2 regions of the Massilia sp. X63 genome follow, and region 2 is predicted to be linked to the other one. Evidence: riboswitches for the same ligand, from Rfam matches in the RefSeq annotation. Region 2 holds a riboswitch; the other holds the start of a gene.
What was found. Region 2 has a riboswitch for cobalamin ahead of AB3347_RS25530 (TonB-dependent receptor). Riboswitches for the same ligand answer to the same signal wherever they lie in the genome.

Region 1: another riboswitch for cobalamin. It lies ahead of AB3347_RS17120 (TonB-dependent receptor); the one in region 2 lies ahead of AB3347_RS25530 (TonB-dependent receptor).

Annotation. Positions count from the first base shown of each region.
Region 1 covers NZ_JBFTEF010000008.1:156,785-161,559, reverse strand. Annotated here, with positions in the region: gene AB3347_RS17125 (M1 family metallopeptidase) at 1-1,425, opposite strand, end outside; cobalamin riboswitch at 1,551-1,796, shown strand; gene AB3347_RS17120 (TonB-dependent receptor) at 1,879-3,858, shown strand; gene AB3347_RS17115 (cobalamin-binding protein) at 3,858-4,745, shown strand.
Region 2 covers NZ_JBFTEF010000029.1:347-5,121, forward strand. Annotated here, with positions in the region: gene cobT (nicotinate-nucleotide--dimethylbenzimidazole phosphoribosyltransferase) at 15-1,055, shown strand; gene AB3347_RS25520 (adenosylcobinamide-GDP ribazoletransferase) at 1,062-1,841, shown strand; gene AB3347_RS25525 (histidine phosphatase family protein) at 1,845-2,387, shown strand; cobalamin riboswitch at 2,408-2,642, shown strand; gene AB3347_RS25530 (TonB-dependent receptor) at 2,710-4,542, shown strand; gene AB3347_RS25535 (FecCD family ABC transporter permease) at 4,568-4,775, shown strand, end outside.

The sequences.
Region 1 (4,775 bases), on a different contig from region 2:
GCCTTCGAAGCCCGGGTCGACGCCGATCCGCTTGAGGAAGGCCGGCGCCGGATACACCTGCTGGCGGCGCTCGCGCATCATGCGGTTTTCCCAGTAGGCGTTCAGGCCTTCGTCGAGCATCGGTTCCTCGAACTCGTTGCTGGCCAGGATGCCGTAGAAGTAGCCATGGCCGAACTCGTGGATGGTCACGGCGTCGAGCTCGTACTCGGCCAGCGATCCGGACGGCACCCGGGCGTAGCCGGAAGCGGTGATGAAGGTCGGGTACTCCATGCCGCCGGCCTCCTGCGCGTTGTAGGGCGGAATCACCACGGTGAGCGTGCGGTAGGGGTAGGGGCCGAGCATGCGCGAGAAATACGCCAGCGAATCCTTGGCCGCCTTCATGGCCGGCTTGGCGCTGGCCTCGTACTCGGCCGGATACAGCACCTGCACGGTAACGGTCGGGCTGCCCGGGCCGGTCCAGGTCTCCACCAGCGGACGGCCGCTGCGCTTGTCCGCGGTCCAGGCGAAATCGTGCACGTCGTGCTGCACGTAGCGGTGCGTCAGCATGCCGTCCTTTTCGCTGGGTGCGCCCTGCAGCTCGCCGGTGGCGCCCACCGTATAGCCCTTCGGGACGGTCAGGCTCACGTCGTAGCTGCCGAAATCGGCGTAGAACTCCGACTCCATGTGGAATTCATGCGCGTTCCAGCGCGGCGCGGTGGCGCCGCGTTCGCCCGGCAGTTCCAGCACCGCGATCTTCGGGAACCATTGCGCGACCAGGTGGAAGCTGCCGTAGTAGCCGGTGCGCGCGATCACGCGCGGCAACTGGGTGGTGAAGGCCATGTCGAGCGTGGTGGAGGCGCCCGGCGCCACCGCCTCGGGCAGGTCGAGGCGCGCCACCGTGTGGTCGGTGGCCGGGCCCCCGTCCGGCTGCACGAAGCGCCACGGTACGGCGGCGCCGCCCTGGCTCACGCTGCGCAGGGCGATGTGGCCCCATTCGCCGTCGTCCATGCCGGCGCCGCTGCGGAAGCGTTCGCCGCGCCGGCGCTGCTCGGTGAAGAAGCTGCTGCCTTCGCCCTCGAAGGCATTCATGTACAGGTGCACGTAGATGCTGCGCACCGGGACCGCGCTGCGGTTGCGCCAGCTGAGCTGCTGGCGGCCGCTGACCAGGTGCTTGACCGGGTCGAGGCTGGCGGCGATGCGGTAGCTCACCACCCGGTCGGACAAGGTCGGCTGGTCGCCGTTGCGGATGCCGCCCCAGGCCTCGGGGCTGCTGGGCACGCCGACGGCGGCGGCGTCCGGCGCCGCCAGCGCGATGCCGTCGAGCGAAGGCGTGGCGGCGGGCGGCGCCGCGTCGGCCCGGGCGAACCAGGCCAGGGTGGCGCCGGACGCCAGTACTGCGGCGACCAGAAGCGCGCGGTAGCCTGGTCGGCTTCCTCGTATCTGCATGCAAGACTCCCTTGATGAATATCATTTTTGTATGAGGGCGACTATAGCCAGAAGCTTGAACAATTTCCAAGCGTTTAGGATAGAAGCACAAATAAAGGCAACGAAATGCGGAAAAGCTTGTCAGGTTATAATCCCGGCGTTCTGGTGCCCGCGCATGCCCTCCGCATGCGCAGTTAAACGGGAAACACGAGGCAAAGGCGCTGCGCGCCGGCGCCGAGGTGTGCTGCCCCCGCAACGGTCAACAAGCGTCGCCGCGCCCTGTCGGGCGCGGTCGGCAGGCTGCTCCGATTACCACTGTGCCCAGGCGGCATAGGAAGGTGGAGCAGTCGGTCTTGCAAGCCCGGATACCGGCCAGACAGGTGGAAGCGGCGGCGCGAGCATTGCGCGCGGCGGCTTCCGTTGAACTCCGGTGTGCGGGGACGCAGGCCGGTGCCATTACCGAGAACATCCAACATGAAATCTGCTGTCGTTCCACGCAGCGCGCCGGCCTTCAAGCCGCTCGCGCTGGCCTGCGCCTTGTCCGTCCTTGCCGCCCACGCCCCGGCCCAGGAAACCCTTCCCTCGATCGTCATCACCGGGGCACGCTTCCCTGCGCAAACCGCTGCCGCGCCGATCGGCGCCACCGTCATCACCGCCGAGGACATCCGCCGCGCCGGCGCCACCGACGTCAATGCCGCGATCCGCAAGGTCGGCGGCGTCTACGGCCGCCAGAGCCTGGACGCGTCGCCCGACTTCGCGCTCGACCTGCGCGGCTTCGGCGCGAACGGCCCCCAGAACATGGTGGTGCTGGTCGACGGCGTGCGCCTGAACGAGAACGAACTGACCAACGCCATCCTGTCGAGCATCCCGGTGGACACCGTCGAGCGCATCGAGATCCAGCGCGGCGGCAGCAGCGTCTTGTGGGGCGAAGGCGCGACCGGCGGCGTGATCAACATCATCACGCGCCGCGGCGTCCAGGGCGGCACCCACGGTTCGCTGTTCGCCGAAGCCGGCCGCTTCGACGCCCACGACCTGCGCGCCTCGCTCAGCCATGGCGCCGGCCCGCTGTCCTTCGACCTGGCCGTGGCCGACCGCGGCACCGACAACTACCGCGCCAACAGCGCGTTCAAACAGAAGACCGCCAGCGGCGGCGTCCAGTACAACTACGGCGCCGGCAAGGCCGGCCTGCGCTTCGAGCGTTCGGAGCAGGATGCGCGCTTCCCGGGTTCGCTGACCGAGGCGCAGTTCCACGCCGATCCGCGCCAGGCTTCGACCCCCGACGATTTCGGCAGCCTCGAAACCGACCGCGTCACCGCCTTCGTCGAGCACCGCATCGGCGGCCTCGAGCTGGCGGCCGAGCTGTCGCAGCGCGAGCGCGAGGTCAGCGCCAACTATTTCTACACCGGCGGCGTCACCCGGGTGGCGTATGACGCCAGCCAGACCCAGTTCTCGCCGCGCCTGCGCCACACCGCGACGATCGGCGACAAGCGCAACGAGCTGGTCGCCGGCATCGACCTGGTGCGCTGGGACCGCCAGACGACATCCGACTTCTCGCTCGGCGACGCCAAGCAGGATTCGAAAGCCGTCTACCTGCGCAACGAAGTCCTGTGGAATGCGCCGCAGTATGGGCTGCAGAATGCGCGCCTGGCCATCGGCGGCCGCCACGAACGCTTCACCAAGGACTATTCGGACCCGCTGGCCTACCCGCCGGTCGTGAACGAGCACCGCAGGCAGTCGATCAATGCCTGGTCGCTCGAAGGCAGCGTCGACCCGCTGCCGCAACTGACCGTGTTCGCCAGGCTCGGACGCAGCTACCGGATCGCCAACGTGGACGAGAACAGCCTGCGGGGCGGGCCGGAAGTGCTGGCGCCGCAGATCTCGCGCGACCTCGAGCTGGGCGTGACCGCCGGGTCGGCCGCCCGCCAGCTGACGGCGCGCCTGTTCCGCCACCGCCTGACCGACGAAATCTTCTATGACCCGACCATCGGCTGGGGCGCCAATACCAACCTCGATCCGACCCGCCGCCAGGGTTTCGAGCTGGAAGGACAGCATGCGCTGACCGAGGCGCTGCGCCTCACCGCCAAGTGGCAGCGCGTGGACGCCGAATTCACCGGCGGCCCGAACGCCGGCCGCGAGATGGTGCTGGTGCCGAAGAACGTGGTCACGCTGCGTGCCGCCTGGACGCCCGCGAGCGGCCACAGCGCCGACATCGGCGCCCAGCGGGTGGACAGCCAGCGCTACGGCAGCGACTTCAGCAACGGCTGCGGCGCGCGGATTCCGTCCTACACCACCCTTGACGCGCGCTACGCCTATCGCGTTGGCGGCTGGGAAGCGGCCGTCACCGCGCTCAACCTGGCCGACCGCCAGTACTACAGCAACGCCTTCGGCTGCCGCGCGGGCATCTACCCGAGCGACGGCCGCCAGCTGAAGCTGTCCTTGCGCTACGACTTCTGATGCGCGCGCCCCGATTGCTGGCAGCGCTGCTGCTCGCCTGCGCCGCGTTCGGCGCCCGGGCCGCGGTAAGCGTGGTCGACGATGCCGGCCGCCGCGTCACGGTGCAGCAGCCGGCCCGGCGCGTCATCTCGATGGCGCCGCACGCGACCGAGCTGCTGTTCGCGGCCGGCGGCGGCAGGCAGGTGGTCGGGGTGATGAACTACAGCGACTACCCGGAGGCGGCGAAGACGCTCCCGCTGGTCGGCAGCAACAGCGTGATCGACATGGAGCGGGTGCTGGCGCTGAAGCCCGACCTGATCGTGGTCTGGCACACCGGGAACACGGCGCGCCAGATCGCCCAGATCGAGTCGCTGGGCGTGCCGGTCTTCCACAGCGAGCCGCGCCGCCTGGCCCAGGTGGCCGACAACGTCGAGCGCCTCGGCCGCTTGCTGGACACCGAGCCGGCGGCCGCGAAAACGGCCGCAGCGCTGCGCGCCAGGCTGGCCGCGCTGGAGGCGCGCTACGCCAGGCGGGCGCCGGTCACGGTGTTCTACCAGATCTGGGACCAGCCCCTGTACACGCTCAACGACGCGCAGATCGCCAGCGATGCGATCCGCGTCTGCGGCGGACGCAACGTGTTCGGCGGCCTCAAGGTGGTGGCGCCCGAAGTCGGCATCGAGGCGGTGCTGGCGGCCGATCCGGAAGCCATCATGGCGGGCAAGCGCTACGATCCGGCCAATCCTGGCCTGCGCCTGTGGGAGCCGTACAAGAGCATGACGGCGGTGAAGCGGGGGAACCTCCTGACCGTGGACGGCGAGTTGCTGACCCGGCCGGGGCCGCGCGCGATTGACGGCGCCGCCCGCTTGTGCGAGGCATTCGAGGCGGTGCGGCAGCGGCGGCCGAAGTGACTTCGTGAAAAGATGGGGTTCGATTCGTCG
Region 2 (4,775 bases):
TTATCTTTCCGGCAATGCAGATCCCTCACATCGCGCCGACCGCCGACGCGGCGCTGTCCCAATCCCTGGCCCACGCCATCAATAACAAGACCAAGCCGCTCGGCAGCCTCGGGCGCCTCGAGTCCCTTGCGACCCAGCTGGGAATGGTGCAGCGTTCGACCACGGTCCGCATCGCGGATCCCGCCATCCTCGTTTTTGCCGCTGACCACGGCGTGGTGGCCGAAGGCGTGTCCGCCTACCCGCAAGAGGTGACCTGGCAAATGGTCGAGAACTTCCTTGCCGATGGCGCGGCCATCAATGTGTTCGCTCGCCAGAACGGCTGCGCGCTTCATGTCGTCGACGCCGGCGTGAACCACGACTTCGGCGTGCGCGCCGGCCTGCTCGACCGCAAGGTCGGCAGGGGAACCCGCAACTTTGCCCGTGAAGCCGCGATGTCGCGCCAGGAACTGGGCGCCGCGCTGGAGCACGGCATGGCCCTGGTACGCGGCCTGCCCGGCAACGTGCTGGGTTTTGGCGAAATGGGCATCGGTAACACGACCGCCGCCGCGGCCATCATGCACAAGTTGACGGGGCTGCCGCTGCCGCAATGCGTGGGCGCCGGCACGGGCCTGTCGAACGAAGGCATCCAGCGCAAGCAACAGGTCATCGCCGCGGCGGTCGACCGGCATGCCGGCGCCGACGATCCGCTCGAGGTGCTGGCCACCTTCGGCGGATTCGAAATCGCCATGATGGCGGGTGCGATGCTGAAGGCGGCCGAACTGCGCAAGCTGCTGCTGATCGACGGCTTCATCGTCTCATCCGCCTTGCTGGTCGCCGCCCGCCTGCAGCCGGCGATCCTCGACTATTGCGTGTTCGCGCACTGCTCCGATGAGAATGGCCACCGCCTGATGCTGGAAGCGCTCGGCGCCCAGCCGCTGCTGCACCTGGGCTTGCGGCTCGGCGAAGGCACCGGCAGCGCCCTGGCCCTGCCCCTGCTGCATGCGGCCGCCAACTTCCTGAACGAGATGGCGACCTTCGCATCGGCGCAGGTCAGCACCAACGCGCAGCAGGACTAAGGGCAGATGCAGCAGCTGCGCCTGTTCTTCATCGCGGTCCAGTTCTTCACTCGCTTGCCGATCCCGCGCTGGGTCGGCTTCGAGCACGAGTGGCTGCACCACGCTTCGCGTTACTTTCCGCTGGTCGGCCTGGTGGTGGGCGCCATCGCCGCCGCTGTATACGCTGCGGCCGCCACCGTCTTTCCCGCACCGGTCGCCGCCGTGCTCTCGACCGTGGCGACCATCTATGCCACCGGCGCATTCCATGAAGACGGCTTTGCCGACACCTGCGATGGCCTCGGCGGCGGCATGACGCGCGAACGGGTGCTGGAGATCATGAAGGATTCGCGCGTCGGCGCCTATGGCGCGATCGGCATCGTCTGCATGCTCGGGGTGAAGTGCACCGCGCTCGCGATGCTGCCGCCGGCCGGCGCCATCGGCGCCCTGCTGCTCGCCCACCCGCTGTCGCGGCTGGCGGCGACCTCGCTCATCTGGCGCATGGAATATGCGCGCGCCGAGGGCAAGGCCAAGCCGCTGGCCGAACGCATGACGACGCCGGAATTCGGCATCGCCTGCGCCAGCGTCGCAATCGCAGCCAGCGTCCTGCTCGCCCTTGGCGCCGTCGAGCTGCCCGCCGTGCTGGCAGCCTTCGGCGCCAGCGCCGTCGTCACCTGGTGGCTGGCCCGCAAGTTCGCCCGCCGCATCGGCGGCTACACCGGCGACTGCCTCGGCGCGGTCCAGCAGCTGGCGGAAGCCGTCATCTACCTCGCCGTACTGGCCACGCTCGGCCGCGGCGCCCTGGCCTGATCGATGCAACTGATCCTGGTGCGCCATCCGCAACCGGACGTCGCGCCGGGCATCTGCTACGGCAGGACGGACATGCCGACATCCATCGACGCGATAGCGGCAGTCGCCGCTAGCCTGCGCGCGGCGGGCCTGCCCGGCGCGCTACCCGTGTTTGCGAGCCCGCTCCTGCGCTGCGTCCAGCTTGCGCGCGCACTCGGCGCCCCCGTCACCCTCGACGCCCGCCTGGCCGAGATGGATTTCGGCGCTTGGGAGATGCGGCCATGGGAGGCCATCGCGCGCGCCGAGGTCGATGCCTGGGCGGCCGACCTGCTGCACTACCGTCCCGGCGGCGGAGAAAACGTGCTTGCGGTGGCGCAGCGCGTGGCCGCCTTCCGCGACGCGCTGCGCCGGGCGGGACACCCTGCCGCCCTGCTCATCTGCCATGCCGGGACCATGCGCGTGCTGTCGGCCCTGCATGCCGGCGGCAGCATCGAAGAGGCCGCGCTGCGCGCTGCATCCAGTCCCCACCGCATCGGCTACGGCGAAGTCCTTGTGCTAAAAGACTGACAACACCCAGCCGTCCTGTCCTATAATGACGGCGTTTTGGTGCTCGCGGTCGTGTTCACGACCGCAGTTAAACGGGAAACACGAAGCCCTTCAACAAGGCCAACGTGTGCTGCCCCCGCAACGGTAAGCAAGTGCCGCGCTCGATGAATGACAAGCGCGGCGAACCGTCCTCCATGACCACTGTGCATCACGCATGGGAAGGTCGGACGGCCACACTTGCCAGCCCGGATACCGGCCAAAAGGTGGAAGCGTGCCCACGGCGCGCTTCTGTTCAATCTGGCCTACGGGGACGTCGGCTGGTTGTCTTTGATGTGAACATTTCATGAACTTTCCTGTAACACGGCAAGCGGCCGCAGTGTCGTTCGCTTTCGCCTTCGTCGCACCTTCCTTCGCCCAGACCACCGACACGGTATTCGTCACCGCCAACCGCATGCCGCAACGCGCGGCCGACGTGATCGCCGATACCACCGTCATCCATGCCGAAGAAATCGCACGCTCGGGCGCCGGTTCGGTGGCCGACGTGCTGCAGCGCCAGCGCGGCATCGAGATCACCCGTAACGGCAGCGCCGGCGCCGCCACCAGCGTGTTCCTGCGCGGCGCCAACAGCAACGGCGTCGTGGTCCTGCTGGACGGCGTGCGCATCGGTTCGTCCACCAGCGGCGTCGCCGCCTGGAACGCGGTGCCGCTCGGCGCCATCGAGCGCATCGAGATCGTCTACGGGCCGCTCAGCACCCTGTACGGCGCCGACGCGATCGGCGGCGTGATCCAGATCTTCACCCGCAAGGGCGCAGGCGGTCCGGTCGTCAGCGGCTCGGCGGGCGCAGGCAGCAACGCGATCCGCCAGGTCGACGCGAGCGTGCACGGCGCGGCCGATGCCTTCCGCTACGCCTTCGGCGCCGGCCACGAAGAATCGGACGGCTTCTCGGCCACGCGCCCGGGGGCGTTCGGCTTCAATCCGGACGAAGACGGCTACCGCCGCCGCAACGCCAACGGCCAGCTGTCGTATTCGCCGGCCCCGGGCATCGACATCGGCGCACAGTTCCTGCACAGCGCGCTGCGCGCGCAGTACGACAACGGCAGCGGCGCCTACGACGTCCACAACGAGCAGGACCTGAACACGGCAGCCGTCTACGCGACCGGCCAGCTGACCTCGAACTGGCGCAGCACCCTGCAGTACGCGCGCTCCGACGACAAGCTGGGCAGCTTCACCAGCGCAGCAAGCTCCGGCGCCAGCCAGATCGATACCCGGCAGGACGAGCTGACCTGGCAGAACACCGTTGCGCTCGGTCCCGACACCCTGCAGCTCCTGGTGAGCCGCCGCGAAGAAGAGGTGACGTCGAGCGCCACCGCCGCCCTGTCGCGCAGCCGCAGCACCAACTCGTACGCGGCCGCCTATTCGGCGCGGCGCGGCGCCCACCTGTTCGACGCCAGCGCCCGCCACGATCGTTCCTCGGTCTACGGCAGCAGGAATACCGGCGCCGCCGGCTATGGCTACGACTTCGGCCAGGGCCTGCGCGCCACCGCCAGCATCGGTTCGAGCTTCCGCGCGCCGACCTTCAACGAGCTGTACTACCCCGGCTACGGCCTGCCGACCAATCGTCCGGAGAAGGGCCGCAACCTCGAAGCCGGCCTGCGCTACGACGCCGGGGGCGTACAGCTGGACGCCACGTATTTCCGCAACCGCCTGACCGACATGATCGTGTCGAGCACGCCGTGCCCGGGCCGCGCCGGCAGCTGCGCCTACAACGTCAACGAAGCGAAGCTGGAAGGCCTGACGGTGGCGGCGCAAACGCGCGTCGCCGCGGTCAACCTGCGCGCCAGCCTGGACTGGCAGGATCCGACCGACGAGACCACCGGCAAGCAGCTGGCGCGGCGCGCGAAAAAGCACGCCAGCCTGCATGCCGACAGCAGTTGGGGAAGGCTCGAGGCCGGCGCCGAACTGCAACTGTCGGGCGAACGCTTCGACGATGCCGCCAACCGGAACCGTCTGGGCGGCTATGGCTTGTTCAACCTGTACACTAGCTGGCAGATGGCGCCCGGCCTATCGCTGCTGGTCCGCCTGAATAACGTCGCGGACAAGCAGTACGAGCTGGCGCGTTATTACGGCACCAGCGGCCGCACCTGGTTCGCCGGCCTGCGCTACGGCATGCGCTGATCCGGACGCCACGAGAAGGAGACCCATGCCTCACCCCGCTCATGCACACCGCCGGCGCGCCATGCTGGTCATCGGCGCCCTGCTGCTGTGCGCCGTCGCCAGCCTGCTGTTCGCCGGCATGACGGGCTCGATCGCCGTGCCGCTGGCCGAGATGCCGGACGCCCTGCGCCAGCTGGCGCAGGGCGACAGCTCATTGGCCGCTTCGCTGCTCGAGCTGCGCGCCAGCCGCGCCC